4 regions of the Nocardia sp. NPDC059229 genome follow, and region 3 is predicted to be linked to each of the others. Evidence: riboswitches for the same ligand, from Rfam matches in the RefSeq annotation. Region 3 holds a riboswitch; each other region holds the start of a gene.
What was found. A riboswitch is a leader RNA that binds a small molecule or an ion and turns the genes downstream of it on or off. The one in region 3 is predicted to bind magnesium.
Positions count from the first base shown of each region.

Region 1: another riboswitch for magnesium. It lies ahead of ACFXHE_RS02670 (hypothetical protein); the one in region 3 lies ahead of ACFXHE_RS16525 (hypothetical protein).
Region 2: another riboswitch for magnesium. It lies ahead of ACFXHE_RS13175 (NRAMP family divalent metal transporter); the one in region 3 lies ahead of ACFXHE_RS16525 (hypothetical protein).
Region 4: another riboswitch for magnesium. It lies ahead of ACFXHE_RS08835 (MgtC/SapB family protein); the one in region 3 lies ahead of ACFXHE_RS16525 (hypothetical protein).

Region 1 covers NZ_JBHZAK010000001.1:560,363-567,888, forward strand. Annotated here, with positions in the region: gene ACFXHE_RS02660 (NRAMP family divalent metal transporter) at 1-419, opposite strand, end outside; gene ACFXHE_RS02665 (magnesium transporter MgtE N-terminal domain-containing protein) at 416-1,756, opposite strand; M-box (ykoK) riboswitch at 1,860-2,038, shown strand; gene ACFXHE_RS02670 (hypothetical protein) at 2,319-2,732, shown strand; gene ACFXHE_RS02675 (DUF3558 domain-containing protein) at 2,830-3,342, opposite strand; gene ACFXHE_RS02680 (DUF3558 family protein) at 3,342-3,866, opposite strand; gene ACFXHE_RS02685 (DNA polymerase domain-containing protein) at 4,127-5,089, opposite strand; gene ACFXHE_RS02690 (VWA-like domain-containing protein) at 5,152-6,381, opposite strand; gene ACFXHE_RS02695 (AAA family ATPase) at 6,378-7,526, opposite strand, start outside.
Region 2 covers NZ_JBHZAK010000004.1:400,662-408,187, forward strand. Annotated here, with positions in the region: gene ACFXHE_RS13140 (TetR/AcrR family transcriptional regulator) at 1-407, opposite strand, end outside; gene ACFXHE_RS13145 (amidase) at 489-1,910, shown strand; gene ACFXHE_RS13150 (hypothetical protein) at 2,041-2,394, shown strand; gene ACFXHE_RS13155 (hypothetical protein) at 2,455-2,703, opposite strand; gene ACFXHE_RS13160 (PucR family transcriptional regulator) at 2,711-3,481, opposite strand; gene ACFXHE_RS13165 (xanthine dehydrogenase family protein molybdopterin-binding subunit) at 3,510-4,589, shown strand; gene ACFXHE_RS13170 (DUF6636 domain-containing protein) at 4,574-4,999, opposite strand; M-box (ykoK) riboswitch at 5,187-5,365, shown strand; gene ACFXHE_RS13175 (NRAMP family divalent metal transporter) at 5,707-7,479, shown strand.
Region 3 covers NZ_JBHZAK010000006.1:223,101-230,626, reverse strand. Annotated here, with positions in the region: gene ACFXHE_RS16530 (ABC transporter permease) at 1-322, opposite strand, end outside; gene ACFXHE_RS16525 (hypothetical protein) at 359-1,144, opposite strand; M-box (ykoK) riboswitch at 1,500-1,684, opposite strand; gene ACFXHE_RS16520 (MFS transporter) at 1,764-3,002, opposite strand; gene ACFXHE_RS16515 (BTAD domain-containing putative transcriptional regulator) at 3,087-6,422, opposite strand; gene ACFXHE_RS16510 (nuclear transport factor 2 family protein) at 6,487-6,882, opposite strand; gene ACFXHE_RS16505 (aldehyde dehydrogenase family protein) at 6,879-7,526, opposite strand, start outside.
Region 4 covers NZ_JBHZAK010000002.1:539,387-546,912, reverse strand. Annotated here, with positions in the region: gene ACFXHE_RS08855 (amidohydrolase family protein) at 97-1,194, shown strand; gene ACFXHE_RS08850 (SDR family NAD(P)-dependent oxidoreductase) at 2,044-2,808, shown strand; gene ACFXHE_RS08845 (nitrate/sulfonate/bicarbonate ABC transporter ATP-binding protein) at 2,744-4,129, opposite strand; gene ACFXHE_RS08840 (hypothetical protein) at 4,143-4,388, opposite strand; gene ACFXHE_RS08835 (MgtC/SapB family protein) at 4,385-5,098, opposite strand; M-box (ykoK) riboswitch at 5,300-5,475, opposite strand; gene ACFXHE_RS08830 (MFS transporter) at 5,548-6,768, opposite strand; gene ACFXHE_RS08825 (ArsR/SmtB family transcription factor) at 6,856-7,197, shown strand; gene ACFXHE_RS08820 (TetR/AcrR family transcriptional regulator) at 7,194-7,526, opposite strand, start outside.

The DNA of each region.
Region 1 (7,526 bases), on a different contig from region 3:
GTGAGAAAATTCAGAACGAAGAGATCGCCCACCGAGAACCAGCCCCAGCCGCGGCCGAAGCGCTCGTTGATGAGCCGCGCATGCCCGACGCCGGTGACCGCGCCCAGGCGAACCACCATCTCCTGGTTGACGATCAGTACCGGGATCAACAGCAGCAGCACCCACAGCAGGCTGTAGCCGTAGTTCTGCCCCGCCTGCGCATAGGTGGCGACACCACCGGCGTCGTTGTCACCGACCATGACGATCAGCCCGGGGCCGATAATGGCCAGCAGCGTCAGCATCCGGGTCTTGAACGTGCGCGAATGCTCGATGTCACCGATCTTGATCTTGCCGAGCGCGCCCTCGATATCGCCCAGGTGCGCCGAATCCAGCACGGCCGACCGACGATTCGCGGAACGGTTTTCCTCGGCATTGGTCATGGCCGTGCCGCGCCGTCCGAGTCGTCGCCGGATCCGGTCGTGACCGGCCGGGCCGGCCGGGGCGCGGGTTCACGACGCCGCCAGTCCTCGGGAATGACATCCTCGAGCACATCGTCGACGGTGACCACGCCGAGCACCCGATCCGCGTCGTCCACCACCGGCACGGCGTACAGGTTGTAATCGGCCATCAACAGGGCGATGTCGGTGATATCGGTGTCGGGCGCGACCCGCACCGGATCGTCGTCCATCAGGTCGGCGACCGGCGTCGCCGGGTCGGCCTGCAGCAGCGCGATCACCGAGACCACGCCCACCAGCCGGCCGGAGTCGAGTACGTGCACCTTCAGCAGGGCCTCCGGCTGCACTGCGTGCGCGGCGGAGACCACCGAAAGCGCCTGTGCCGCCGTAGCGTCCAGCGGACACGAGACGAAGTCGACGTTCATCAGCCCACCGGCGCTGTCGGGATTGAACCCCATCAGCGTGACGACCTTGACGCGCTGCCCGGGCGGCATCAGATCGAGCACACGCCGGCGGCGCGATTGCTTGAGCTCGATGACGGAGTCGGCCGCGTCGTCGGCGCGCATGCGCCCGAGCAGCGCTGCGACTTCCGCATCGGACATGTCGTTGAGCAGGCGGCTGGACTTGTCGGAGTCGAGCTCCTCGAAGACATCCGCCTCCAGTTCAGGGTCGTCGTGCACTTGATCCAGGATCTCGTCCTGCTCGTGCTTGTCCGCGTCCTCCAGCAGGTCGGCGATCTCAGCGGGCTTGAGCCCGCGCAACCGGCTGCTGAGCCGCAGGGTCAGCGACTGCTCGTGGCCGATCAGCGGCTCGAACGCCTTCCAATCCCGGGAGGCGTGACCGCCGCCGGACTTGATCAGCCCGAAAAGGCGCGCTGGGCGGCGAGTGTCCAGTCGCGCCAGCACCCAGCCCGAACCGGAGTCGTCGGGCACACCGACCCGATCGAGCTCGACATCGTAGGCGCGCACCAGCTCCACCGCCTCCACATCGATCAGCCGGTGACCCAGGATGTCCGCGCGCAGCAGCACCTCACCCGCACGCCGCTCGAAGGACCGCAGGTCGACCTTGTTGACCGAGAGGACGATGCGATCGGCTTCGAACAGCCGGATACGTTCGGCGGAGACGAACACATCGCGCCCACCCATCCCGACGACCACGCCCATCACCGGCGGATAGGCGTCGCCACCCGGCAGGCGCACGATGAGGTCGTCCACCCGGCCGATGGTCTCCCCCGACGCGGCGATCACCGGCGCCTTCAGCAACTGCGACAGATGCACCGTCGCAACCGATTCCGGCTTCGACGATACTGTGGGTTCGGTCATATGCGCTCCTGACTCGGCGACCCGGAATTCCGGCGGCCACGGGCGAACATTGCATGTCCGAATTGACGAATCAATCCTCTACTGCCAGACTTTGCGGCGTCAATCAGCACCTCGCTAGGCGAGGCTCCTGTACGAACACAGGCCACTGATCCGACGACGTCGAGAGACGCCCAGGGTTAGGACAGGTTTCCCCGGATTAAGGGGTCACCCGAAGTGGCTTCCCAAGGCCTTTCATTGGGGATACGTCGTGCAGTGCCGAAGCTCTGACGAGAGGGGTGCTCGCCCTCCGGCCTGCTGGCGTGGCGACTCCTCGTGTGCACCCTGGTCAGCGCCCTCGTGCGCTCCGGCCGCAAGGAGGTGAGGACGACCCATGACCCCCGGCGATAGTCCGTATCCGAGTGATCGGTTCCACTCACCCGTTTGCGGGTGAAAACACGCCACACGACTCTGACCTTTCACCACACCACGCACGATGCGTATCCCCATTACGCGGCCGTGTAATACGTGCTGGCCTTTTCACCCTCATTCGAAATCATCCACCCAGAATTTCGGAGGTTCGCCAATGAGGAAAATCACCGCGTACACCCTGGCCGCCGTCCCCGCCCCGGGCCTGCCCGCGCCGGGGCTGAAGACCGTCGCGAGCCAGGCTGACCAGGATGCCGCGTTCTCCGCAGCGGTCAACCAGTTCGGTCTGGCCACCTCGGTGGGCACCCTGATCGGCACCCTCATCGGCGGCGCGGCCGGTTGCGCCATTGGCGCCGCGGGCGGCGCCATCGCCGGCGTCACGGTCATGTCGGTGCCGACCGGCATCGCGGGCTGCCTCACGGGCGCCGCCATCGGCATTCCGCTGGGTGCGGCGGCCGGTCTGGTGCTGACCGGCGTACCCGCCGCCATCGCGGTCGGCATCGGCCTTGCCCAGCGCCTGTCCGCGCCCGACTCCACCCCGGCTCCCGCCGACGCGGCGCCTGCCGTCTAGCGGGCGGGTCCGATTGCATCGGTGAAACACGTTGCGGCGGTGAGTGTCTCGACCATCGCCGCCGCTGTCTTCTTGTCCGGCAGCAGGTTCGGGACGGTCACACACCGTCTACCGAGAGGGTGGCCTGCATGAGAGTCATGGCCCCCGCGCACGGGTCCGGTTGCGCCGCGTGGTCGCGGTTCTGGACCCACCAGGTGACAGTGCCGGTGTCGGAAGTGGTCACGGCGCAGGTGCTCGGATCCTTCGGGTCACGCCAGTACATGCCGCCGAAGTGCTTGATCACCAAACGCTCGACCTGATAACCGAATTGGTCAGCGATCTGGACCTCACGGCTCAAGGTGTCGTTCTCCAGCCAGGCGTAGGTGATGTCGACCGCACCGCCGTTCGGACTGGTGGCGGTCCAGTTGCAGATGGTGGGGGCGCTCTGCTGCTCGATGCCCGAGACGTGCAGGTTGCTCGCGATCTTCTGATCCTCCAGCGGGCCGCAGCCGGCCAGCAGGTTCGGGGCGTCGGCGGCGCGCACGGGTGATTCCTTCGGGCCCTGCGAGCACCCCGAGAGTGCGGCGATCAGTAAGGCCGCCAAGGCGATTCGTGTTCGAGCCCTACGCATTACCCCTGCCCAGCCTTCGTCAGAGTGGACGCCGCCAGCTGTTCCAGTCCCTTGCAGGGCTCCTTGGCGGTCTCGGTGATCGCGGCCCGCTCGGACCAATCGATGAAATCGCTGTCCCCGAACGGAAGTGCCACCTCGCACGACTGCGGCCCCTGCCATTCGATGCCGGATTGCCCGGCCACCTGAACGTCGGACGGGCGCGCGTCGGTGATCCGGGTCCGGCGGTCCGCGAGCGGACTGCCCCGGAACCAGTGGAATACCACCGCGTAGTCACCGCCCGCGGGCCGCTGCCACGCGCATCCCAGCGGATTCACCGCCACTCGCTGCAGCCCATTGAGCCCGGTCGCCTGGCCGACATCGGCATCGGCCACCCCGCCGCACAGTCCGATGGTGTTCGGTGCCGGCATCACCGCCGCCTTGGATGTGGTCGTCGCCGGGGCCGCCTGCTGATTCGACGAGCCGCCGCAGCCCGCGATCGCCGCCCCGATCAGGGCGATCCCCGCCACCGCGCCCACCGCTCTCATCACGCCGACCAGCGTAGGCGAACCGCCCGAATCATGCGATCGGCGACACCGCGGACACATTGTGCGCCGAGAGACGCCCAGGGTTAGGACAGATTTCTCCGGATCAAGGGGTAATCCTGCGCCGACGCTCGTAACTCTTTCCGGTATTCGGCGACACCCCCGGCGCTCGCCTATTTCCGCGTGCCCTTTCTCGAATACATGCGGATTCATCCAGTACGACGCCGACGAGCACCTGCTGACCCGGGACGCGGCGGCCCGAGTCAGTTCTCCCGGCGGGCGCGGGCGCGGCGCTTGCCCTCGTGCATGGCCTGCACCCGCGCCACCGGGATGGTGTGCCCCTCGGCGATGAGATCGGCTGGGAGAGACTGGGGTTCGGGCATGGCCTCGGCCCAGGGATCGCGGTCGCCGAGCATCTTGGCCGCCGTGCGAATCGTGAAGTCGTGCGGGTCGACGTCGGGCAGGTCCGCCCAGGCGACCGGGAACGAGACGGTCGCGCCCGGGCGGATCCGCGGGCTGTAGACCGACACCACCGTCGCGCCGCCGGCGCGGGTCGAATCGAGAAAGACCTTGCCGCCCCGGTCTTCTCGAATGAACGCCGTGGTGGCGAGCTGCGGATCGAGACGTTCGGCGCGCGCGGCGATCGCCCGGGTCGCCGCCGCGGCATCCTCGAGATCGACGCCCGGCACGACCGGGACGAAGATGTGCACGCCCTTGGAGCCACTGGTTTTCACCGCGCCCGCCAGCCCGTCCGCCGCCAGCGCTTCCCGAATGAGCTGCGCGGCCCCGACCACCTGAGCGAAGGGCTGATCCGGCGCCGGGTCGATATCCAGCACGAGATGCGTTGGGCTGCCGGAATAGTCGGCGAGACCCTCCGCGTACAGCAGTGTCACGTGGTACTCCACCGCGCGCTGATTCCCGAACCACAGCAACGTCCGCACGTCATCGCACAGCGCGTAGGACACCTCCCGTTTCGAACTGCCCGCCCACAGCGTCACCCGCCGCACCCACTCCGGTGTGTACTTGGGCAGATTCTTCTGCATGAACGGCTCCTGCCCCGGCCGCACCCGCACCACCGACAGCGGCCGCTCCCGCAACGACGGCACCATCCGCTCCCCGATCGCCTCCAGATAGTCGATCAAATCGCCCTTGGTGGCCTCGGCCCCGTCGAACAAGGGACTGTCGAGACTGGAGAACTTCAGCCCGGCCCGCACGTCATCGCCCATCGGCCCACCATGCGCCACACCCGTACCGCCGTCAACCATCCCGGCCGTGGCAGTCCGCGCCGTCACCCGATATCGACGACCCTTGCCCAGGCGGGCGGGCGGTCCGGTACGTACTCCGGATCGTCTTCCCGCCAGACGGGGTCCCGGCGGAACAAGCCCACGACCGTGCGGCACGCGGGGCGGGCGGCCGGCCACGGCGTCTGACCGTCCGTCAGCACCACGACCACATCCGGACGAGGTTGCGCACGTAGCGCTTTGGCGAAGCCGGTGCGCAGATCCGTTCCCCCGCCGCCGATCAGCGGGATGCCCTCGGCACGGCACAGCGGATCCGCGATCCGGGCCGCGGCGTCGCACGACAGCACGGTGACCAGGTCACGGCGGCCGCCCACGGTCCGGGCGATGGCTGCCGTTTCGAGCAGCGCGCTGCCCAGTTCGGCGTCGCTGACCGACCCCGAGGTATCGATGATCACGGTGACGCGGGGTGGGGTGCGCCGCAGGCTCGGCAGGACGACGCCGGGCACTCCGGCCGAGCGCCGCGCGGGCCGCCCGTAGCTGTAGTCCGCGCCGGCGCCTGGGGCGGAAGCCGCCGAGCGGATCGCCGCTCCCAGCAGATCCCGCCACGGCTGCGGCGGGTGCACCGCCTCCTCCGCCCACCGGCGCCACCCCTCGGGTGCGTGCCCCGGACGGGCGATGATGCCCTGTGCCACGCGAAATCGGACGGCGTCGCGTTCCTGTTCGCTCAGTCCGTCCGCGCCGTCCGGCCCCAGTTCCCACTCCCGGTCGAGGCCGTCGGCGCCACTGCCGCAGTCCAGCCAGGCCAGGTCCGCGGTGCGCGGCCCGAGGCGGAACTGACGCAGATAGTCCTCCATGAGCTCACCGGAGCCCAACCCCAGCGTCGACGGCAGCACTGCCCCCTCGGGCTGGACCAGGCCGTCGCCGAACGCGTCGTCGTTGATCTCGGCATCCGCGGCGATATTCATCCGCAGTCGCTCCGCCGGGCCGGTCAGGTCGTGCTCCCGGGCGAATCGGTCACTGCGCCTGTGATGTTCGCGCAGCAGATGCGACACCTCGTGCACCAGGACCGAGGCCAGGTCCGCCACCGGCGTGTAGTTCACGAACGCCGGCGACACATAACACCGCCAGTACCGGTCCACACCCATCGTCGGCACCCGCGGCGACTCGACCAGGTGCAGGGCGAACAGCGCGGTCGCCAGATATGGCCGGGCCCGGGCGGCCAGCAGCCGGGCGGCGAAGAGCTTGTCGAAGTCGAGCCGCGCGGTGTCCGGTGTCATCGGCGCGCCTGCGCGGCGACCCGGGCCGCGGCGCGATCCGCGCCCTGCGACACCGACACCATGCCGGCCAGTCGTTCGATCGAGGCGGGCACGTCCCAGTCGTCCCGGCGCAGGGTGGCGAGGGTCGTCGCGGGGACGACCACCAGGTCCGGCGCACCGGATTCCACGGCCTTCACCAGCAGCGCCCACGCCGCGTCCCAGCGGGATCGCTCCGGGCGCAAGCGGACTGCCGCCACCACACCGTCGAGCACGGCCTGACGGAGATCGCCGCGCTCGGGCAGCTCGGCGGCGGCCGGATCGGCGAGCAGCACCTCGGGATCGGGCAGGTCCATCCGGTCGATGCTGGTCAGCAATTCGAAACCTGGACCGTCACCGACGGCGCCCCGGACCAGCAGGGACAGCACATCCCGTCCGGAGCCGGCCGCGGTGGCGAAGGCGATCAGCCGCACCGTCATCTCCCAGCTGCGCGGCGACGGCCAGGCGCCACCCCTGCGGGTTTCGGTGCTGGGCAGTTGATGGACGAGTTTGGGACGCGCCGCGAGCAGCGCGCACACCGCGCGGCGTGCGAAAGCCACTGCCTCCGTGACCTTTTCCGGATCGAGCGTGGGCAAGGTCGCGCGCGGCCAAGTGCCGCCGAGGCCCCGGACGACCACATCGTGATCGTGCGTCCACTGCAGGTGCACGAAGCGGTTGGCCAGCGGCGGACTCAGCTCCCAGCCGTCGGCCGCCGAGGAGCGCGGGTTGGCGGCGGCGACGATGCGGACACCGTCGGGCAGGCGCAGTGCACCGATCCGCCGTTCCAGGACCAGGCGGAGCAGGGCGGCCTGCACGGCCGGCGGTGCGGTCGACAGTTCGTCCAGGAACAGCAGCCCGCGACCGGCCCGCACCAGGCGGACGGCCCAGTCCGGCGGCGCCATCGGCACGCCGTGCGTCGCCGGGTCGTCTCCGACGATGGGCAGACCCGAAAAGTCCGACGGCTCATGGACACTCGCGATCACGGTGGTCAGTGGAAGATCCAGGGATGCGGCGAGCTGGGTCAGGGCCGCGGTCTTGCCGATCCCGGGCTCGCCCCACAGCAGCACCGGCAGGTCGGCGGCGACCGCCAGTGTCAGCGCGTCCAATTGGATATTCGGGCGCGGCTCGGT
Region 2 (7,526 bases), on a different contig from region 3:
CGGCGCGCGGCGGTCAGCGCGCGGGTGACCGCATCACGGGATTCCGGCCGACGCGCCGCGTGCAGGTACGCCTCGAACAGCGCGAGGGTTTCCGGTGTGCGCGGCGTGGCGGCGGCGGTGAAGGCGGCCGCGATCTCGTCGGGTGAACCGTGCGCCTCGGCGAGCGACTCCGCGATCGCGATCTGGGTGTCGGCATCCTCTTCGGTATACGTGCGCAGCGCCTCCTCGGTCAGCGCATCGATCGAGTCGAAGAAGTAGCCGACGGTGGTCAGCGGCAGCCCGGCCTTCTCGGTGACCGCGCGATGGGTCACCCCGGCCACGCCGACCTCGGCCGCCACCTCGACTGCGGCTTTGAGCAGGGCTGCTCGCCGAGCCAGGGCGCTCGGGCGATGGCGGCGTTCGGTCACGCCACCCACCCTAGTCGCTCTCTGTAATTCCTTACAGATTTACCTGGGCAAAGTCTGTAAGTTCTTCTAGGCTTGCTCGGCATGACGCCCCTCCACGCCTTTCGCGACGATGCCCTCGGCGAACACGACGCGGTTGCCCTCGCCGACCTGGTCCGCGCCGGCGAGGCGAGCCCGCGGGAGCTCGCCGCCGCCGCCATCGACCGGGCCCGCGCGGTCGACCCCGAGCTGCACGCGGTCGCCTGCCCGCTCTACGACTCCCCGCGCTACGCCACCCGGCCCGGCAGCGCGCTGTACGGAGTCCCGACGTTCGTGAAGGACAACACCGATGTCGCGGGCCTGCCGACGAACCATGGCAGCGAAGCCTTCCGGGCCCGGCCCGCCGCGAAGGACGGGGCCTACACCCGCCAGTTCCTGGGCACCGGACTGACGCTGATCGGCAAGTCGCGACTGCCGGAGTTCGGCTTCAACGCCTCCACCGAGTACATGACCGAGCCGGCCGCGCGGAACCCGTGGAGCCTGGCCCATTCGATCGGCGCGTCGTCCGGCGGGTCGGCCGCGCTCGTCACCGCGGGCGTCGTCCCGATCGCGCACGCGAACGATGGCGGCGGATCGATTCGCATTCCGGCCGCGTGCGGCGGACTGGTCGGGCTCAAGCCGAGCCGCGGCCGGCACGTGGACGGTGAACAGGTGAAACACCTTCCCGTTCACATGATTTCCGAGGGCGTGGTCACCCGCACGGTCCGCGATACCGCGGCGTTCGTGGCCGCCGCCGAGGATGTGTGGCGCAATCCGAGGCTCGCACCGGTCGGGGCGGTGCACGGCCCGGCCCAGCGCCGGCTGCGAGTGGGGCTGATCATGCACAGTGTGACCGGCGCCGAGGTCGACGTGCCCACCCGGGCGGCGGTCGAGCACACCGCGAGCCTGCTGGAGCGGGCCGGTCACATCGTGGAACCGATCACGCTGCCGGTCACCGCGCAGTTCGCCGCCGACTTCGTGCAGTACTGGGCATTGCTCGCCGATCTCGCGGTCAGCACCGGGAAGATCATCCTGGACCGGTCCTTCGACGCCGCCAAGGCCGACGGCCTCACCCGCGGCCTGCGGGACCATCACCGCCGCACCCTGCACCGCACCCCGGGTGCGCTGCGGCGACTACGCCGGGTGCCGGCCGCCTACGCCCGGATGTTCGCGCGGCACGAAGTGGTCGTCTCGCCGGTCCTCTCGCACACCACACCGGAACTCGGATTCGTCTCACCGACGGTTCCGTTCCCCGAATTGATCGAGCGGCTCACCGGTTACGTGGGCTATACACCGCTGAACAATATCGCCGGAACCCCCGCCATATCGCTGCCCATGGGCCGCACCAGCGCGGGACTGCCGGTCGGCGTGCAGCTCTCCGGTGCGCACGGCGACGAACGGACCCTTATCGAACTGGCGTATCTCCTCGAATCCGAACAGCCTTTCCCGCGTATCCACCTCCCGACGGAGGGCCGATTGCTGGGATGATTCCTGAAATGACGCCTGAGAATCAGGCATTCTCTCCGAAATTTCAGGACATTACTCGCACGTAGCCACAACACCGGGTGCATTCTGGACTACAGGTGAAGAGTCTTCTCGGTTCGAGGGAGGTAGGGACATGGTCAGGGTGACGGCGGTCAAGTCGAACGGAGAGCACTGGCATCCGCATCCCGGTGACGCCATCGAGGACCCGGGCGAAGGCCCAGCTCTGGTGCTGTGCCTGCTCGGCATCGCATGCCTCGGCATGACACTCACTGCCGCCGCGTCCGGCTACCACGGCTGGGCGATACTGGGCGCGATCGCGACCGCGGTGCTCATCGTCTCGGGTTTGCTGATGATCCGCTTCGAATATTTCCGCGAATTCAAGCGGGAGCAGCGCGCCGGGCGGCAGGGGCACAACCCTCTGGTCCGCGGGGAATGGCGTCCACGGCAGGTCAGTTCGTGGCAGAAGCGGCGTGGAGTCGAGTCGTGACCGGTCACCCGGCCACGACCCGGAACTGAACTACTGAACTACTGAACCGAAAAAGATCGGCTAGTCGGAGGTGACGGAAAGCAGGCCGAATCGGTTGACGGCGGCGTGATTGTGGCCGTCGGCGCTCGTGATGACCACCTCGGCGGGATTGGTCAGGGCAATGCAGCAGAAGAGCCCGTTATCCTGCTGGATGCCGAGCGACAGGAACCTATGATTGTTGGCCTGCTGCCATTCGTCGAGAGCGGCGTAGAGCCCTCGCATGGTGGCACTTTCGAAGTAGACGACATTGTGCTTGTTGAGTTCGGACACCGACCGATCATGCACCGGCCGCCATCAGGGCGGCCCGCAGATCGATGCGATCGTCGAGGCGGGACAGATCGCGCCCGGTCAGGCGTTCGATCCGTTCGATCCGGTAGTGGACCGTATTGACGTGCAGGTACAGGGCTTCGGCGGTGCGGGTCCAGGAGCCGTTGTGGTCGAGGAAGGCGATGAGGGTGGCGCGCAGGGCCGCGTGCGAGTCGTCCTGTTCGAGCAGGGGACCCAGGACCCGGGTGCGATAGGCGTCGCGGATCGGCTCGGGAACACCGGCCAGGAGTTCGTGCAGGGTGGCCAGATCCTCGGCGGCGGTGACGCCGGAGCGCAGGGTGTGCGCGGCGCGCCGGGCATGGGTGGCACGGATGCGGGCATCGGGGAGGTCGGCGAGCCCGGACGCGGTCGAGATACCCACGGCGAGAGTCGCATTCGGGTCGCAGGCGGCGACCGTGGGGTGGGCCGCGCGCAGGCGGTCGAGCAGATCGGGACGGTCGGGGATGAGGGCGAATGCCTGGTCGCCGTCGGTCGCGATCGGGGTCGGCGCATCGCTCAACTGGGCCACCAGTTCGCGCAGGGCGCCGGCGGCGGCCGCGGGATCGCGGTGCGCGACGGTCGCGCACAGCATCCGGTACGGGCCGGGCTCGGCAACACCGAGCGAATCCACCTCCGTCGCAACGGAACCCGTCTGGGGTGCGCTCATCCGGAGCACGAACTCCGTTGCGGCACGGTCGCGTTCGTCCCGCTCCGCCAGCGTCCGGTCGCGGTACCGGCGCATCCGCGTCGACTACCGGGTGCTGCCGTCGGTGCACATCAAGGCGGGCACCCGCGCGGACGGCCGGTTATCGGCCCTGCAGGCGCGGGTGGTCTCCAATACCGGCGCATACGGAAACCACGGTCCGGCGGTGCTCTTCCACGCCGTCGGTGAGTCGATGGCGGTGTACCGCTGCCCCAGCAGGAAGGTCGACGGGTATTCGGTCTACACCAATACCGTTCCGGCCGGGGCCTTCCGGGGTTACGGGCTCGGGCAGGTGGTGTTCGCCATGGAGTCGGTGATGCACGAGCTGGCCCGCCGGGTCGACCTCGACCCGCTGGTGTTCCGCGAGCGCAATATGATCGGCCCCGGCGAGCCCATGGTCAACCCCGGCGGCCACGAGGAGGATCTGCACATCGCCAGTTACGGCCTGGACCAGTGCTTCGGCATCATCCGCCGGGCCCTGGCCGAACCGTTCCCGCCGGCCCCGGCGGGCTGGCTGACCGGCAGCGGCGCCGCCCTGTCCATGATCGCCACCGGACCACCCGGCGGACACTACGCCGACGCCCGGATCACATTGCTGCCCAATGGTTGCTACGACCTGGCCGTGGGCACCGCGGAATTCGGCAACGGCACCACGACCGTGCACCGGCAGATCGCGGCACAGGAGTTGGCCACCGTCCCCGACCGCGTCGCCATCCGCCAGTCCGATACCGATGTGGTCCGCCACGACACGGGCGCGTTCGGGTCCACCGGCACCGTGGTGGCAGGCAAGGCGGTGCTGTACGCGGCGCGCAAGCTCGCCGCCACCTTGTGTGCCACCGCCGCAACACATCTCGGCGTTGCCGCCGAGGACTGCGAGCTCGGCGCGGACTCGGTGCGCTGCGGCAATCGCCGCATCTCCCTGCAGGCGCTGCACACGTTGTCGGCCGAGTCCGGGGAATCCCTTGCCGCGGACGGACATTGGGGCGGCACGCCCCGCTCGGTCGCCTTCAATGCGCAGCTGTTCCAGGTGGCGGTCGATCCCGATACCGGCGAACTGCGCATCCTGCGCAGCGTGCACGCCGCCGACGCGAATTGGCCCTGCTCACGCACTATCGAAAGCCGTAGTGCCCGTCAGTGGATGGTGTAGGCCTGCCGGGAGAGGCGGAAGCTGTGGCCCGCCCCGGCGCATTCGACGTAGTCGGTCGTGCTCAGGCAGGTGAGGCCGCCGACGGTGATGTTCGTGCCGTAGTCGAGGACCGCCGCGGTGGATTCGACCAGACGGTCGCCGTGGCAGTGGAAGTCGACGACGCCGGTGCTCTCCAGGACCAGGCGGTCGCCGTACTGGAGGTGGCAGTTCTCCGGCCGGGGCGGGGTGGCGTAGTCGTGCTCGGAGATCTCGCAGGCCGCGGTGGTCGCGGAGACGATGCAGCCGATATTTCCCGACGGCGTGCGGAACCGCACGAAGTCGGGCGGTGCCGCCTGGGCGATCGCCGGGCCCAGCGTGGACACGGCGATCAGGGCGGCGGCCCCGGTCAGGGCACGGATCGGAAATTGCATGTCGACTCCCCGGTTCGGCAGGTTGACCGGTTGATCGTCGCCACCGCCGGATGCGATAACGGACCGGGTGACCATGAATGATTGCCACGGAGTGGCCGTGCCCGAACCGGGTTGGGGCACAATGGATTACGAGGAACCGACCGGCCCGGATTTGACAAGCGGAACGACCGGGCTCACCATTGCCCAGTCAGCACCTCGCTAGGCGAGGCTCCTGTACGAACACAGGCCACTGATCCGACGACGTCGAGAGACGCCCAGGGTTAGGACAGATCACCCCGGATTAAGGGGTGATCCGAAGTGGCTTCCCGGGCCGCGAGCCCCCGGATACGTCGTGCAGTGCCGAAGCTCTGACGAGAGGGGTGCAGGGTCCACGCCGTCGTGCGGGGCCCAGATCCCTCTTGCCGCGCGCGATGCGACACCCGATGTAGTGACGTCCACGTACGTCCCGGCGGCAAGGAGGTGAGGGACGAACAATGAGTTCCGGCGATAGTCCGTATCCGAGTACGGATTTCACTCTTCTGACGTCCCCGGCTTGCCGCATTCCGGTCACCGGCTGACCCGTTTCCCGCACAGGCGTGCCCGGCGTTCCACCGCCGGTCAGTAGCCCGCGCGTGCCCCGGGCCGGCCGATCCGTGCCCGAACTCGCTCGGCGGCCGGGCGTATTCCGCACGCCCGCACATCTGATGATCGAAAGCGAGGGACAGGCCATGGCCTTCTTCGCGAACGGCTCCAGCCGCCGCACCTCCACCGTCGCCGTGCCCGCCGCAGCCGGCCGGCCCGCCGCCGACGTCCACCCCACCGGCGCCGTCATGGACAGCGCGCACGTCGGCGACATCGTCGGCGCGCTCGGCTCCATCGGCCGGCACGACACCCTCGAAGGCCGTTCCCGCCGCCAGCGCTTCCGCATGCTGCTGGCCATCATCGGGCCCGGCCTGATCGTCATGGTCGGCGACAACGATGCCGGTGGCGTGGCCACCTACGCGCAGGCCGGACAGAACTACGGCATGGCGCTGGTCTGGACCCTGGTGCTGCTGATCCCGGTGCTCTACGTGAACCAGGAGATGGTGGTCCGTCTCGGCGCGGTCGCCGGAGTCGGCCACGCGCGCTTGATCTTCGACCGCTTCGGCAAGTTCTGGGGCGCGTTCAGCGTCGGCGATCTGTTCATCGTGAACGCGCTCACCATCGTCACCGAGTTCATCGGTGTCTCCATGGCGCTCAACTACTTCGGGCTGCCCAAGGGCATCGCCGTGCCGCTGGCCGCGGTCGCGCTGTTCGCCATGGTGGCCGGCGGTTCGTTCCGGCGCTGGGAGCGGTTCCTGTTCGGGCTGATCGCGCTGAACATCGTCATGTTCCCGCTGGCATTCCTGGTGCACCCCAAGGCATCTCAGGTCGCGCACGGATTCCTGCCGTCATTCCCGGGCGGGCTGAACTCGACGCTGCTACTGCTCATCGTGTCCATCGTGGGCACCACGGTCGCGCCGTGGCAGCTGTTCTTCCAGCAGTCCAATATCGTCGACAAGCGCATCACTCCCCGCTGGATCCGCTACGAGCGCATCGACCTGTGGGTCGGCATCGTCGTGGTCATGGTCGGCGCGGTCGCCATCATGGCGGCGACCACTTTCGGCCTCGCGGGCACGGCCGCGGCCGGCAGCTTCACCGATGCCGGGGCCGTCGCCCACGCGCTGCACGACCACGTGGGCACCACCGCCGGCGCGCTCTTCGCAATCCTGCTGCTGGACGCCTCGCTCATCGGCGCCAACGCCGTCGGCCTGGCCACCACCTACGCCCTCGGCGACACCCTGGGCCGGCGGCACTCGCTGCACTGGAAGGTCTCCGAGGCGCCGGCCTTCTATATCGGATACGCGGCACTGCTCGGCGTCGCCGCCGCGGTGTCGTTCAGCCCCGATCACGTTCTGGGCCTGCTGACCCAGGGGGTGCAGGCGCTGGCCGGGGTGCTGCTGCCGTCGGCGACGGTGTTCCTGGTCCTGCTCTGCAATGACAAGGCCGTGCTCGGCCCGTGGGTGAACACGGTCAGGCAGAACATTGTCGCCGGGGTCATCGTCTGGTCGCTGGTGCTGCTGTCGCTCGCGCTGACCGCGGCCACCTTCTTCCCGGACCTGACCACCACGACCCTCGAAATCGGCTTCGGCGCCGGCGCGCTGGTCGGCGTCCTGGGCGGGGCGGGCATGCTCATCGCCTGGCAGCGCGGCCGGCGTCGCCGGGCCGAGCGGACCGCGGCCGAGCTCGGCGGACTGGATCCGGATCAGGTGGAGGAGCTGGACTCCACTCGCCTCACCAAGGCCGAGCGCAAGGCCATTCTGGAGGCGGACCGCGACACCTGGCGCACCCCCGCGCTCGACACCCTGGCGCGACCGGCGTTCTCCACGGCGCGCACGGTGGGCATGTTCGCCCTGCGCGGCTACCTGCTGCTCGCGGTGATCCTGGTGGGCGTCAAAATCTTCCAGTCGATCGGCGGCTGATCAACCACGGCGCGGCCGCAGTTCCTGCACATCGTCACCGATGCGCT
Region 3 (7,526 bases):
GCACCTTCTCGGCCCGTCGCGAGCGCGCCGCCCACTGGCCGACGATCAGCGTGAAGAGGATGGACGCCGCCAGGCCGATGAACATGCGCAGCGTGGTGCGGGCCGCGTAATAAGGCAGGTTCGCGGGATCGGTTGATACGGCCTCGGTTCCGGTATCCGGCGTCCAGGGCACCGACATGTCCCGAAACAGCCTCAGCACCAGCAGGATCAGCAGCACGCCCGCGCCGATGATCAGGTAGTCCACCGCTCGGAGCCGGCCGCGTGCCCGCGGCACCTCGGGAGTCGTCTTGGGGCGGTCCGGAATTGCCAATTCGAGAGTCATTGCTGTTCACCTCGCTCCGAGCGGCTTCGTCGCAACTCAGTTGGTCGATTCGGCGGCGACCGCGGGCGGTGCGGTCATGACGTTGTAGGCGTGCACGGCCGAGGCCAGCACCGCCGGTGCGCCGATGAGCAGGTTGAAAACCACGACGCCTATTCCGGCCCCGGCCACCGCGCCCTCGAGACAGCCGGTGACGGCGCCGGGAATCGCCAACGTGCCCAACGTCAATGCGCCGACCGCGAGACCCTGACCCGCGCCCAGCAGGACGCAGCCCAGCGGCGCTCCGATGACGGCACCCAGCAGCGTGCCCACCGCCAGGGCCACGGTGAGCTCGTTGTTGACATTCTGGAAGACGGTATTCATCCGATCCTCGAAGCTGTCGGGATCGGCAATCTGCTGTGCCGCAGGGTCTTCGGCTTGCGTCTGCGCGGCGGCGTGCAGCTCCGCGGCGATGCGTCGTTCCTCGGTGCTGACCGGTCGTGCCCGATCCGGGCGCGGGGTGAGGGTGGCGCTGTCGCCGTCGATGCGGGCGTCGATCGGGTACGTCGTGTCCTGCTTCGTGATGGTCAGCGGGATCGCCCCCACCACCACGCCCTGCGGGTCGAGGATCTGCAGCTGGTCGGTGGTGGTTCGGAGCGTGCCGAGGTCGGTGCGCAGCACCACCGATCGGTCCACGATCCGGGCGTCGCCGGACACGGCCTGAGCTGTCACAGCGTCGGCGAGCCGGACGTCCGGTCCGGGTGCCGCGGCCGAAGCGGCGGCAGGGGCGACCAGTCCGGCGGTGGTCATCGCCGCGGTGGCGAATGCGAGCAGGCGAATTCTCATCGGGATGTTTCCCCTCGGGATACCGCTGCCCGCATCGGTTTCCGGGCAGCGTCGAATACCGTCGGGCACGGTGGTGCCGACGGGTCGGATATATATGCGAATCTCCGAATTCATTCGTAAAATGTGCATGCGAATAGTCCGGTGCCGCGCGGGCGGCATCGTGATATCGGAGAATTACGTGCGTCGAAATATCGACGCGGTGTTGGTGTGCTGGCTAGCGGCCCGGACCGAGGCGGAGGGGCCGACCCGGAGATCCCGGGTCATCATCGGGTGCCATCGTGCTACCCGACCTCCTCACTGGTAGAACGCGATTCGTCAACGCACGGGGGAGGTCGCCCGGAACTCTCGGGGCGGACGCACACCCCTCTCGTCAGAGTTTTGGCACTGCACGACGTGTTCCGAATCGCAGTGTTCCGAATCGGAAAGCCACTTTGGATTACCCCTTGATCCGGAGAAATCTGTCCTAACCTTGGGCGTCTCTCGACGTCGTCAGATCAGTGGCCTGTGTTCGTGCAGGAGCCTCGCCTATCGAGGTGCAACAGGGAACCTAGTTAAAGACTCGTTAAAAGTCAAAACCGCGCCGGATTCGGCGGTCCGGTGGCTCCGACGATCACCATTCTCATTCTTCGACTGTGGCCGACGTCGCTGACAGGGCACCGGCACGCCGCGTCAGCTGCCGCCCGCCGATCATGACCGCGGCGATGGCGGTCACGCCGAGCAGCGCGCCCGTGACGAGGACGCCGGTCACCGATGTGAAGCTGACGATCACGCCGCCGGTGAGCGCACCGAGGGCGACGGCCAGGTTGTACATGGCGGTATTGAGGGCGGTCGCGGCCTCGGGATGGTCGGGGGCGGCCTGCAGGATCCAGGTCTGCACGCCGACCGGAATCGCACCGAATGCCGTGCCCCACACCAGCAGTGCTGCGATGCCGCTGACCGGTGTGGTCGCGATGAGCGGGAAGAGTGCGAGTGTCATCGCCAGCAGGGCGGCAGCGGCGACCAGGGCGCGCCGCGGGTCGCGGCCGGCGGCGGCGCCGCCCGCGAACGTTCCGGCCACGCCCGCCAAGCCGAAGGCCAGCTGCGCTGGCCCGATTGCCCCGGCGCCCAGACCGGAGATGTCCTGCAGCATGGGCCGGACGAAGGTGAATGCCGCCCAATGCCCACCCACCAGAAGGAAGGTGGCGATGACGCCGGCGCGGACGGCCGGTGTGCGCAACTGCCGCGCCAGGGCGCGGGGGCGGACCACCTCGGTGGCGGGCAGGGGCGGCAGCAGCAGCCGCAGCGCGAGGGCGACCACCGCGCCGAATCCGGCCAGTGCGGCGAAGGCGACGCGCCAGCCGCTCAGATTGCCGATCAGCGTCGCGGCCGGCACGCCCAGCACGTTGGCCGCTGTCGCACCGCCGAACGCGAGCGATATCGCTCGTGGAATGTGGTGCGCGTGAACCAGTCTGACCGCGCACGAGGCGGCCAGCGCCCAGAAGCCGCCGATGGCGATGCCGGCGACGGCACGTGCGGCGAGCAGGATCGCGAAGTCCGGTGCCAGCGCCGAGACCGCTGTCGCGGCCAGCATGAGCCCGATCAGCCCGAGCAGGACCGTACGCCGGTCCGATCTTCCGATCGCGACGGGCAGGGTGGTCGCGGCCGCCGCGGCCATGAGTCCGGGCAATGTGATCGTCAGTGCGACCGCACCGGGAGAGACGTCGAAGGTGTGACCGATGGGGGTGAGCAGGCCGACCGGCATGGCCTCTACGGTGACCATCGCGAAGGTGGCGGTGGATACCGCCGCGACGGCGAGCCAATTGCGGATCGGGGTTCCGGCGCCGGCGGATTCGTGGGTGGAAGCGATGGGGGCTGCCATTACTTCCACCTGCTCGTGTCGGATGAGGAGGTGGTGTTCGCCATGCTCGCAACACTTCCGGGCGGCGCTGATGCGACGCTGGTGTCAGCTGACAGCGCGCTGGTACAGGGCCTGCTCGAATAGGACGCTGACCTGGTCGCAGGGGGTGCGCCGGCCTTCGTTCAGGGCGGACAGGAATCGTTGCTGTCCCAGGGCTTTCCGGGCGAGGGCGTACGCCTGGCGTACGTCGGGACCGGGATTGCCGTTCGTGATGCGGCCGGTCACTTGGTCGATGGCTCCCAGCAGGCGCGCGGCCGGCTCGGGTGCGCCGATGGCGAGGGCGGCCAGCGCACAGCCGACGGCGACGACGGGGAGCAGTCGTGGTGCGGCGGTGGCGGCGAGGTCGCGGGCGATCTCGAGTTGCCTTGTCGCAATGCCGATTCGGCCCGTTCCGACCAGTGCGATCGCATAGTGTGTGCGCCCCAGGATTTCGTCGGTGGCCAATGCTGCGGCCGGACTGCGGTCGGCACCGCGCAGCGGACCGTCGTCGCCGAACAATCGACCGTACAGCTCGATCGCCGTGCCCGGTTCGCCTTGCCGCAGCGCCAGATCGGCCTCGGCGACGCGCAGCCACTGCGCCGTTCCCTCGGGCACCTGGGCATCCACCCACCTCCGGGCGGACGCGAGGTAGGCGGCGCCACCGTCCACGTCGTTCTCCCGCAGATGCAACTGTGCGGCGCGGCGCAGCACACCCACGACCTCCTCGGCCCCCAGGCCCGGGGTCAGCAGTTCGGCGGCCCGGGCGATGAGGGGAGCACCCGCGGCGAGCCCCGCGGATTCGATCCTGTGGTGGGCCAGGTGCAGCAGCGCCCGGCTCACCCCGCGCGGCTCGCCCAGACTCTCCAGCATGCTGATGGCCGCCTCGAGGTCGGCTACGCAGCGCTCGAACGACTCTGTGTCACCGCCGATTTCGTCCAGTGCGCGCAGCACCAGCGCATTGCCGCGCAACCAGGTGTCGTCGGCGGTGAGGCACTGGTTCAACAGCTCGCCGGCACCACGGTGCCGGTCGCGAAGTGCCAGCAGCAGCACGAAGATCGGATGCGGCGGCCGCGACTCGCCCATGGCGGTCCGCACCAGTTCATCGAATTCGCCTGAGCGATCGGGTATTTGGCCCCACCACAACGGCTCGTGGTACGCGGGCAGCTGGTGGGCGTAGCGGACGGCGAGAAAATCCGCGGCTCGGCCCGGCGGCGGACCCGCACCGAACAGCGCCAGCACCCGCGGTTGCCAGGCCAGGGCCTCGCCACGGAGCCCGCACAGCAGCCAATGCCAGATCAGGCCGCCGTACAGACCGACCGCACACTCGCCGTCCCCGGTGCGCACCGCCCATTCCAAGGCGGCCAGGCAGTTGGCGTGTTCGATGGTGAGCAGGCGCGTCGCCTGCTGCTGCCGCGCATCGAGCAGCCGCGGTGCCGCGTCCCGCACGAGAGCGAGGAAATGGCCGGCGTGGGCGTCCGCCAGTCGCCGGCTCTCGCCGGCCGCGTCCAATTCCGATGCGGCGTAGGCGCGAATCGTTTCCACCATCCGGTATCGCGCGCCGTCGAACTCGACGAGGGACTTGGCGACCAGCGCCGTCAGGGTATCCGCGGTGTCCTCGCCGCCGCATACCGTGAGGATGGCGTCGAGCGTGGCGCCATCGGCGAAGACGGCCAGCCTGCGCGCCAATTCGACCTCTGCACCGGTGAGCAGGTTCCAGCTCCAGGACACCACGGCATGCAGCGTGCGATGCCGGGCTGATACGTTGCGGCCGAGCGAGTCCAAGAGGCGGAATCGGTGGGGCAGCCGGTCGGCCAGATGACGTACCGGCAGGGCGTGCAGGCGGGCGGCGGCGAGTTCGATCGCCAGCGGCAACCCGTCGAGGCAGCACACGATGGACACGATATCGGCACATTCGGAGTCGGTCAGCCGGAAGTCCGGTCGCACCGCGCGGGCACGGTCCACGAATAGCTGGACGGCGGCGGATTCGGCGGCGATCTCCACCGATGCTCCGGGCTCCGGCACCGCCAAAGCCCTTACCGGGTACAACTTTTCGCCGTCGATGCCGAGCGGCTCACGACTGGTGGCCAGCACGGTCAGCAGAGGAAAGTGGCACAGCAGGAACGCGGCCAACTCGGCGGCCGCGTCGATCACGTGCTCACAGTTGTCCAGGATCACCAGCATTCGGCGCTGCCCCACGGATCGGTGCAGCACCGCGCGCCAGTCGGCGTCGTCGCTGGATTCGCCGAGACCCAGGGCGGACAGCAGGACGGCCGGAACCGCGGTCGGCGTCGACGCGTCGTGCTCGCGCTGGGGTGCGATGCCCGCGAGGTCGGCGAAAACGCAGCCGTCGGGCCAATCCGACTGGACCGCAGCGAGTTCCGTCGCCAGCCGGGTCTTGCCGACGCCGCCCGTCCCGGTCAGGGTCACCAGCGCGGAGTCGCGGAGCATCCGGGTGAGCTGGTCGATATCGCGTTCCCGGTCGACGAAGCTGGTCCAGCGTCGCGGCACTCCCCGCTCCCGCACGAGGGGCCCTCCCGCTGATGATTCCGGCGATCCGACTGCGGATTCCGGCACCGATCGCGCCGAATCCTGTTGTGTCCGTATTGAATCCCGCACTACCCGTCCAGGTCGGGCCGGCGCCGGATGTGGCGGGTGGTCCGATTCGGCGGCCGCACCCGCATCGATGGAGGTCAGTGCCGCCTGCAACGCCGGGCCAGGTTCGGCGCCGAGTTCACGGCGCACCAATTCGGCTGTGTGCCGGTAGACGTCGAAGGCCTCCGATTTCCGGCCCGCAGCGGCGAGTGCTGTGATGCGCCGGGCGGCCAGGGCTTCCCTGTAGGGGTGCGCCGTGCAGTGGTGAGCCAGTTCGGGCAGGGCCTCGCCGGCCCGGCCGAGCGTGAGCAGGAGATCGGCGCGGAGCTCGATCGCCGCCAGTCGCCGCTCGGTCAGTTCGGTGACCGTCGAGCGCATGTCGGCCGAGTCGACCACGCCGACGAGCGCGTCCGAACGCCATTGCGCCAGAGCCAGATCCACGGCACGGACGGCGGGCTCATGCCGCCCGGCCGACCCCAGCCGCCGAGCCTCACCGAGCAGCCGGCCGAACCGGCACACGTCGACCGCGTCCGGTTCGACCGCCAGTTGATAGCCCGCTCCGTCCTTCACGACGCGATGGGAGCCGACTGCCGCACGCAATCGGCTCACCAGGGCCTGGAGCGCATTCTCGACTCGCGCCGGCGAATCCCGGTCCCAGATCCCGTCGATCAGCAGCCCGGTCGGAACCGTCGTCCCGGCGCGAAGTGCGAGCAGCGCCAGCAAGGTTCGCAACCGTGGCCCGATGATCGCGAACTCGCGCCCGTCGGCCGCGACCACCGAGACCGGGCCGAGCACCCTCACCTGCACCACGTGACACCTCCACATGACCTCCCGCCCATGATCACTGGAATCCGTAGCCGCTGTCGAACGGAATTCACACGACGGGGTGGCCACCGACGACACTGGCGGGCACCCGTTCTCGGACCTGCCAGTGTTCTACGATCAGGTCACCCTGGATGCGGAAGACATCCACGACCACCGTGCCGCGATCCCCCGGTCCGGTTGTGAAGAGGCTGTGCGCGAACACCAGATCTCCGGTGGCGGCGATCCGGCGCAGGTCGAACCGGGCGTGCGGGAACCGCTGCCGCACACCGCTGATCAGCTCGATCAATGCCCGGCGGCCGTCGGGCAGGCCCGGACCGTGCTCGACCAGCTCGTCGGCGACGAAGCGATCGGCCAGATCGGCACGGCCCCGATTCCACAGCAGTTCGAGGTAGTCGACGACGAGTGCGGTCATCTCGCTGCGGCCGTGCGGTGGTCGAGCGATCAAGCGCCCGTCTCGATCATGACGGTCTTCTGCTCGGTGTAAGCCTCCAACGCGGTGCGCCCGCCCTCCCGGCCCAACCCCGAGGTCTTGTACCCGCCGATCGGGGCGTTGGGCATGAAGGTGTAGCCGTTGATGCCGACCGCTCCGGCACGGATACGGCGGGCCAGCCGGAAGGCGCGCCCGATGTCGGCGGTGTAAATGCCGGAGGCCAGGCCGTATTCGGTGTCGTTGGCGATACGGACCGCCTCGTCCTCGTCGGTGAACGGGATGACGGCCAGCACCGGCCCGAAGATCTCCTCCTGTGCCAACCGGATGCCGTTGTCGACCTGGGTGAAGATGGTCGGGTTCAGATAGTTGCCGGCGCTGAGCGCATCGCTCGGCCGATCGCCGCCGAGCAGCAGGTGCGCCCCCTCCACGGTGCCGGACTCGATGTAGTCCAGCACCTTCACCAGTTGCTGCTTGTTGATCAGCGGTGACGCGTTCGTGGCCGGGTCGAACGGGTCGCCGTACCGCACCGATGCCGCGATCTCCCGTGCGCCGTCGAGGAATTCGTCGTAGCAGTCGACGTGCACGAGGGCCCGGGTCTGGGCAGTGCACTGCTGTCCGGACATGCCCAGCGCGATCATGCGCATCACCGTCCTCCCGGC
Region 4 (7,526 bases), on a different contig from region 3:
CGGTGAGTACCACCACTGCGCCCGTGGCCACCAAAGCCTGTGTGGTCCAGCCGATTCGATCTTGCCCGGGTGTAGAACGGGTTCTAGATTGGGTCGATGCGGGCAGACGCGAACAACAAACTGGCCATCCGGAACGTCCGCGTCTTCGACGGCCACGGGCTGGGGGAACCGGCCACCGTCGTCATCGACGGCACCGTGATCGGCACCGACGCCACCGGCGCGCAGACCCTCGACGCCGGCGGCGCCATCCTCATCCCGGGCCTGATCGACGCCCACGTCCACCTCGACAGCCTCGACGCGCTGGATTCGTATGCCGCCCACGGCGTCACGACCGCCCTGGACATGGCATCGCTGCAGGGCGAACTGATGGCGGCCCTGCGCGAGCACACCGCCACGACCGACGTGCGCGGCGCCGGTGTCCCGATCATCGCCTCGGCCGGCGTGCACGCCCAGGTACCGGGCATGGCGCAGGTCGAGGTCATCACCGGCCCGGCCGACGCGGAAACCATGGTGGCGCAGCGCGTCCGCGACGGCAGCGACTACATCAAGATGGTCCTGGAAGCCCCCGGCGAAGGCGGCCCCGACGCCGAGACCGCCGCCGCGGTCGTCCGTGCGGCCCACGCGTGCGGCCGCGTCGTGGTCGCCCACACCATCACCCCTGGCGCGTACGCCTTGGCCGTCGACGCCGGAGTCGACATCCTCACTCATGTCCCCATCGGCGCGCGTGTCCCGGCCGCCGATATCGACCGCCTCGCCGCCGGCGGCCACCAGGTGGTCCCCACCCTCGCCATGATGGAAGGCGCCGCCGAAATCTACAGCGTCAGCAAGTATTTCGACGCCACCCTGGCCACGGTGGGCGCCCTGCACGCCGCCGGCGTGCCGATCCTGGCCGGCACCGACGCCAACCGGATGCCCGGCATCCCCTTCCACCCGCCCCACGGGGCGAGCCTGCACCACGAACTGGAACTGCTCGTGCGCGCCGGACTCTCACCCGCGGCGGCCCTGTACGCCGCCACCGCCGCCCCGGCGCGGCACTTCGGCCTGAGCGACCGCGGCGCCATCGCCCCGGGCCTGCGTGCGGATCTGGTGCTGCTCGACGCCGACCCCCTCGCCGACATCGCCGCCACCCGCGCCATCCGCGCCATCTGGTGCGGCGGCACCGAACACGCTCCCGTGCAAGCACGTCCGGCCTGAGACGACCGCCGCGCGGGCCGCGGCGGTCAGTCGCCGCCGTCCTTGCGCGCCTTGCTGGGCTGCACGCGACAATCACCTGGTCGTCGTCGGTCTCGAGGACCTCGAAAACCGAGGTCCCACCGACTCACCAGCAGCACACGACTGGTGCGGGTGAGTCGGGGTCGCGGTAGAACTCGCCGAAAGAACAACGGATATCGCATTGGTCCTGGTCGTTCGGCATGTCCTCGAGCGAATCCCCCGATGTATCACCAACTCCCGAAGAGCTGACGTTGCCGCGTACACGGCATACGTTACAGGTTCGACCTGCGGAAACGCATTGCCGCCGAGGGTGTCTCGCGAACGAAGGTATCCGGACAACCCGCCTGCTGCCCCTCGCATCGGATGCGACCTTCCAGCATCCGATGCTGAGCGCAACGGAGGGCTGCTAATACAGCCCTGATCAGGTCATATATCCAACTGACACGAAAATATGGTGACCACCAGAGGTGACCAGACCGATCGCACGGGACTTCGTCTTGGCGGGCGCGTGGCGGATGAAGTCAGCTCGAAGCACTCGGCTACATCGGACCGCGGCGGGAGGTGATCCGTTTGTATCTGGCGGAAAAGTAGGTGTTCTTCGATCGAGCGGCCGACAGGGCCGCGACCCCGGCATACAAGGGCTACGCGAACTACCAGGAGCGGACCACCCGCGAGATCCCGGTCGTCATCTGTGAGCTGAGGGACTGAGAACGGTCACCACCGGCGGCGCTGTCGCCGCGCCGGCGGGAGCCGTGCTCGGCAAGGTGGTGGTGGCACACCCACGATAACTGCGCACTGTTTACCCATTGCGCGGCCCGGCAGGCTGAAGCCATGACACACAACGGGTTCCGGTTCCAGGACAAGGTCGCGCTCATCACCGGCGGTAGCAGCGGGATGGGGCTGGCCGCCGCGCGGCGGCTCGTCGCGGAGGGGGCGTGGGTGGTCGTGACCGGGCGTGACAAGGACCGGCTGGACACCGCGGTGGCCGAGCTGGGGGAGCGGGCGGTCGGGGTGGCCGGGGACGCCACCGAGCCCGAGGATCTCGCGGCGCTGGCGCGGGTGGTGTCCGAGCGGTTCGGGCGGCTGGATGTGGTGTTCGTGAATGCGGGAATCGGTGCGTTCCAACCTGTTTCGGCGGTCACCGGCGACGAATTCGATCGGGTGGTGGGGATCAACTTCAAGGCCGCGTTCTTCACCGTGCAGCACATGCTGCCGCTGCTGATCGACGGGGGTGCGATCGTCCTCAACGCCTCCTTCGCCCCGTATCGGGGCGCGCCCGGCGCCGCACTGTATTCGGCGACGAAGGCGGCGGTGCAGAATCTGACGCGGACGCTGGCGGCGGAGTTGGCGCCCCGCGGGATTCGGGTGAACTCGGTCAGCCCCGGCTACATCGACACCCCCGCCTACCGCGCCGAGGCCTCCGCCGACGCGCAGGCCACCGCGGGGGCGCGGGTGGCGCTCGGGCGGGTCGGCGACAGCGACGAGGTGGCCGCCGCCGTCGCGTTCCTGGCCTCCGCGGACGCCTCCTACATCACCGGTCAGGACCTGCTCGTCGACGGTGGCCTGACCACGGTGATCCCGTCGGCGATGGTGTGACTCGGGACGCGCGCAGATCGGCGGCGGGATCGGCGGTGATGCGGCCGGAATCGGTGTCGTAGTCGTACAACTCGGCGTAGCGGCCCCAGTCGATGGCCAGCTCCAACTGGCGGCGGGCGTCGTCGTCGGAGAAGCCGCGCCGCAGCAGGTCGAGAATGAAATCGGCGCGCACCGTCTGATCGCTGCTGCCCACCAGCGCCGAGCAGATGGTGCGCACCAGCGGGGCCCGCCGGCGGGCCTGCGCGGCGAAAATCGCCTTGCTGGACTGGATGTCGGCATTGGTGAAGTTCGCCCCGACATTGGTCAGCATCACGTCACCGGACTCCACCAGCAGCAGACCCAGCAGCGCCGCCGCGTCGACCAGCGGCATCAGGTCGTCGAGCTCGAAATTCAGCTCGTCGGCCACCACCGGCAGGTCGGCGCGGCCGTCGCTGCCGTACACCAGCTCCAGCAGACCCGCGATCCCGCCGACCGAGGCATCCGGCAGCGGCACCGCGAACGGCGTCAACGTATCCGCCGGGGCCGCAGCGACTTCGGTGTCACGGCCGGTGAGCAGACCGTAGATCTGATCGACCAGCGTCTCGAACCCCGGCGTGCGGCGGCTGCGCGGGCGCGGCTGCTCCACCGTGATCTCGGCGATGATCCGCCCCGGATTCGACCCCAGCACCACCACTCGATCCGCCAGCTGCACCGCCTCCTCGATGTTGTGGGTCACGATGCACACACACTTGGTCGGAAAGTCCTCGGTGGACCACAGATTCACCAGTTCGGTGCGCAGATTCTCCGCGGTCAGCACATCCAGCGCCGAGAACGGCTCGTCCATCAGCAGCAGATCCGGCTCCAGCACCAGCGCTCGCGCGAACCCGACCCGCTGCCGCATACCACCCGACAGCTCCTTGGGATAGGCGGTCTCGAACCCGTCCAGGCCGATCCGGTCGATCGCGTCCAGCGCCCGCTGCCGCCGCTGCGCCGGAGCCACCCCGCGCGCCGCCAGCCCCAGCTCCACATTGTCCTGCACCGTCAGCCACGGCATCAGCGCGAAGGACTGGAACACCAGCGCCGCACCCGGATTCGCGCCCCGCAACGGCTGCTCTCGGTACCGGACCTGCCCGCCGGTCGGGGCCAGCAGCCCCGCGATCAACCGCAGCAGCGTCGATTTCCCGGACCCCGCCCGGCCCAGCAACGCGACGATCTCGCCCTGGCACAACTGCAGATTCACCTGATCGAGCACGTTGAGCCGCTCCCCGGACGCCCCGGTGAAGGACATGTCGATATCGGTCAGATCCATCAGAACCTGGCCGGTGGCAACGGTATCGGTCATGACATCCTCCACGTCACAGGGAGTAGCGGCGCTGCGCCAGCGCGTACAGCCGCCGCCAGAACAGGCGATTGATCCCGACGACGAACGCGCTCATGGCCAGCACGCCGACCAGGATGCGCGGCCAGTCGCCGTCGCGGGTGGCGTCGGCGATGTAGGCGCCCAGACCCGTCACCGCGGCGAACACCGCCGCATCCGCCCACCGCGACCGCGGCCGATCCAGCACCCCGCGCGACGGATACGACCGCAGCGCGGCGTTCACTCCTCGGCCTCCGCCCGCAGCGGCACCGTGCGCCACCCGACACTGGTCACCGACGGCTCCAGGCTCAACCGGCTCACCGCGGCCTCCATCTGCCGGTCGTCGCGGCGGTCACCGGTCAACTCCGCCCGCACCTGCACCCGGCCCGGGGAGGTGTCGTGGCTCGAGATCGACACCAGCCGGAAATCGGTGCGCGTCAGCGACTGCACCAGCAGCGCCCGCACATGCGCCTCGTGCGCGTCGTCGGTGTCGGCGTGGAAGCCGTACAACGCCTCCTGCGCCTCGACCTCGTCGACACCGGGGCGATCCACCGTGCGCGCCACCGTGCGCAGCGCGGTATTGACCACCACCACCGCCACCGTGCCCGCCACCGCGGTCGAATACATGCCCGCACCCGCGAGCGCACCCACCGCCGCCGCACACCACAGCGTCGCGGCGGTGTTCAGGCCGCGGATATTGAACCCGTCGCGCAGGATCACACCCGCGCCCAGGAAGCCGATACCCGAAACGATCTGCGCCGCAACACGAGTCGGATCCGCCGAGGCGCCGTTGAAGCCGTGCGCGGACAGCAGCACGAACAAGGTCGCCCCGGCGGCGACCAGCGAATTCGTGCGCAGTCCGGCCATCCGGGCCCGGAACTGACGCTCGAACCCGATCACCGCGCCCAACCCGACACCCGTGCCGAGCCGCAGCAGCATTTCCCACATGGTCATCTCGATCTCCCAGCGGAGGACGGCGCACTCCGGACTCGGACGCTACCGGGGTACGGGTAGCGGCCAGGAGAGTGCAGGAGTGACGCCGAGTGAACGATTGGCTAACGGAACTCGATCCGGTCCATCGGGCACGACCACCACCTCCTCGACGCCACACGTACGCATGCCAGGGGAGTGGGACCGGCGCGACATCGCCGGTACGGGTACCACCCCTCGTAAGACCTTCAGCACTCCACGGCGTAAACCCGCCACGGGTGGCGGGAGCCGGTCGGGGCATCCCCTTAGCTCGGGGAAACCTGTCCTGATCCGGGGCGTCTCTCGACGTTCGGGATCGCCGGCCTGTATCCGTGAAGGAGCCTCAGCTAACGACGGCACCTTGCGACCAAAAGTAAACACCCGCCCGCCGCGATCGGCAACCCGACGTGAGCGCCGTCGCATTCGCGCTCCCGCTAGCGTCGCGCCTCGACCGCGACCCGCGCCACCAGCCGCACCACACACAGCACCGCCACCACCGCCGCGAAGATCTGCACCGCAGCCAGCAAACCGGTCGCGCCCGCCAGCAGGCCGACACCGATGACCGGGCCGCCGCTGCCGCAATAGGCCATCACGAAATAGGTCGACAGCACATCGGCGTGCCGATCGGCCGGCGCGGCCGCATTGATCGCGGTCAATCCCGACAGGAACGCCAGGCCGTGACCGGCCCCGGCCAGCACCGTTGCGAACAACAGCAACGGCAGCGAGGAGACCGCGCCCGCGACCGCCAGCAGTACCAGACCCACCGCCAGCAGCGGGAATCCCGTGAAGTCCAGGGCCCGTTCGGGTTTGCCGTAACCCACCAGCTGCGCCACCGCCCACGCCGCGGGCAGCAGCGCGGCCGCCGCGCCACCGACCACCAGATTCGCACTGCCCGACAGGGTCGCGGCATAGGTCGGGATCAGCGTGAGGAAGACGCCGACCACCGCGAAACCCAGGAACGCGCCCGTGCCCGCGGCCGCGAAGACCGCACCCATCCCGGCCGGGATACTCGGCCGCCGTGGCCGCCACGGGGTGACCGCCGCGGTCTCGGGCAGCGCCGCCACCGCCACCGCGGCCGGGACCAGCAGCGCCAGCTCCATCACGAACGGCGTCACGTACGGAGCCGGAAGATATTGCGCCAGAACAGCTCCCAGTACCGGGCCCAGGCCCATGCCGCCCGCCGAGGCCGCCGCCGACACCAGGGCCGCGCGGCGGCGGTCACGGTGCGGCTCCAGCTCGGTCAGCGCGGCGGTGAGCGCGCCCGAGGCCGCACCGACCGCCAGCCCCTGCAGGATGCGGGCCGCGAACAACCACACCACATCGGTGGCCAGCGCGAAACCCAGCGTGCCCAGCGCCGCCAGGGCCAGCGCGGGCAGCAGAATCCGGCGCCGCCCCAGTGCATCCGAGGCCGGACCGGCGATCAGCAGCGCGGGAATCAGCACCCCCATGTAGACCGCGAACACCAGCGTCATCACCAGCGGTGAGAACCCGAACCGATGCGCGTAGCCGTGATACAGCGGTGTGGCCACATTCGTGCCGGTCAACAGGATCAGCAGTGTGTAGGCGGTGCCCCAGAACCGCGCACCGCTCCCGGGCGGTGAATCCTGCGGTGCGGCAACGTCCTCGGGGGCTGTGGTGGATTGCTCGACGGTCATGGCGTCCTCCCGGCACAGACATGTTCGATAATTCCGAACATAACAGGATGTTCGGATTTTGTGAACATGTGGACTAGCCTGGACGCCATGGCAAGCCGAACCGCGACCGAACTGGTTCACCCCGCCCGCGACGAACTGCGGTTCACCACCGTGCTGGCCGCCCTCGCCGACCCCGTCCGGCTCACCATCGTCACCCGCCTGGCCGCCGCCGAGAACGGCGAACTGGCCTGCACCACCTTCGACCTGCCGATCAGCAAATCCACCCAGAGCGGGCACTTCAGAACCCTGCGCGAAGCCGGCGTCATCCGTCAGCGCGACGAGGGCACCCGCCGCCTCAACCGGCTGCGTGCCGAGGACCTCGAGGCCCGCTTCCCCGGGCTGCTCGACCTGGTCCTCACCCACGGCCGCGGTGCGGCCCTGAGCGCCTAGCCCGAATCCCGCGGCGACTCCGCGCTGTCCGGCGCCGGTTCGTGCCCGGTCGGACCCGGGGCGGTCAGCACCCGCCAGATCTCGTCGACGTAGGACTCCCAGGCCGCCTGGTCGGCCGGTAGCGTGCCACGCATCGTCCGCCACAGCTGACCTGTGCCCAGATATGCCGAATACGCCAGTGCGGCACGATGTTTCGCCACCGGGTCGGCGAAACCGAGCCGGGTGAACAGTTCCGCCAGATACTCGATGCGCCGCACGGTGACCCGGGTCAGCACCGGCTCCACCAGCGGATCCGTCGCCCCGGCCAGCAGTACCGCGAGTTTCTCCTG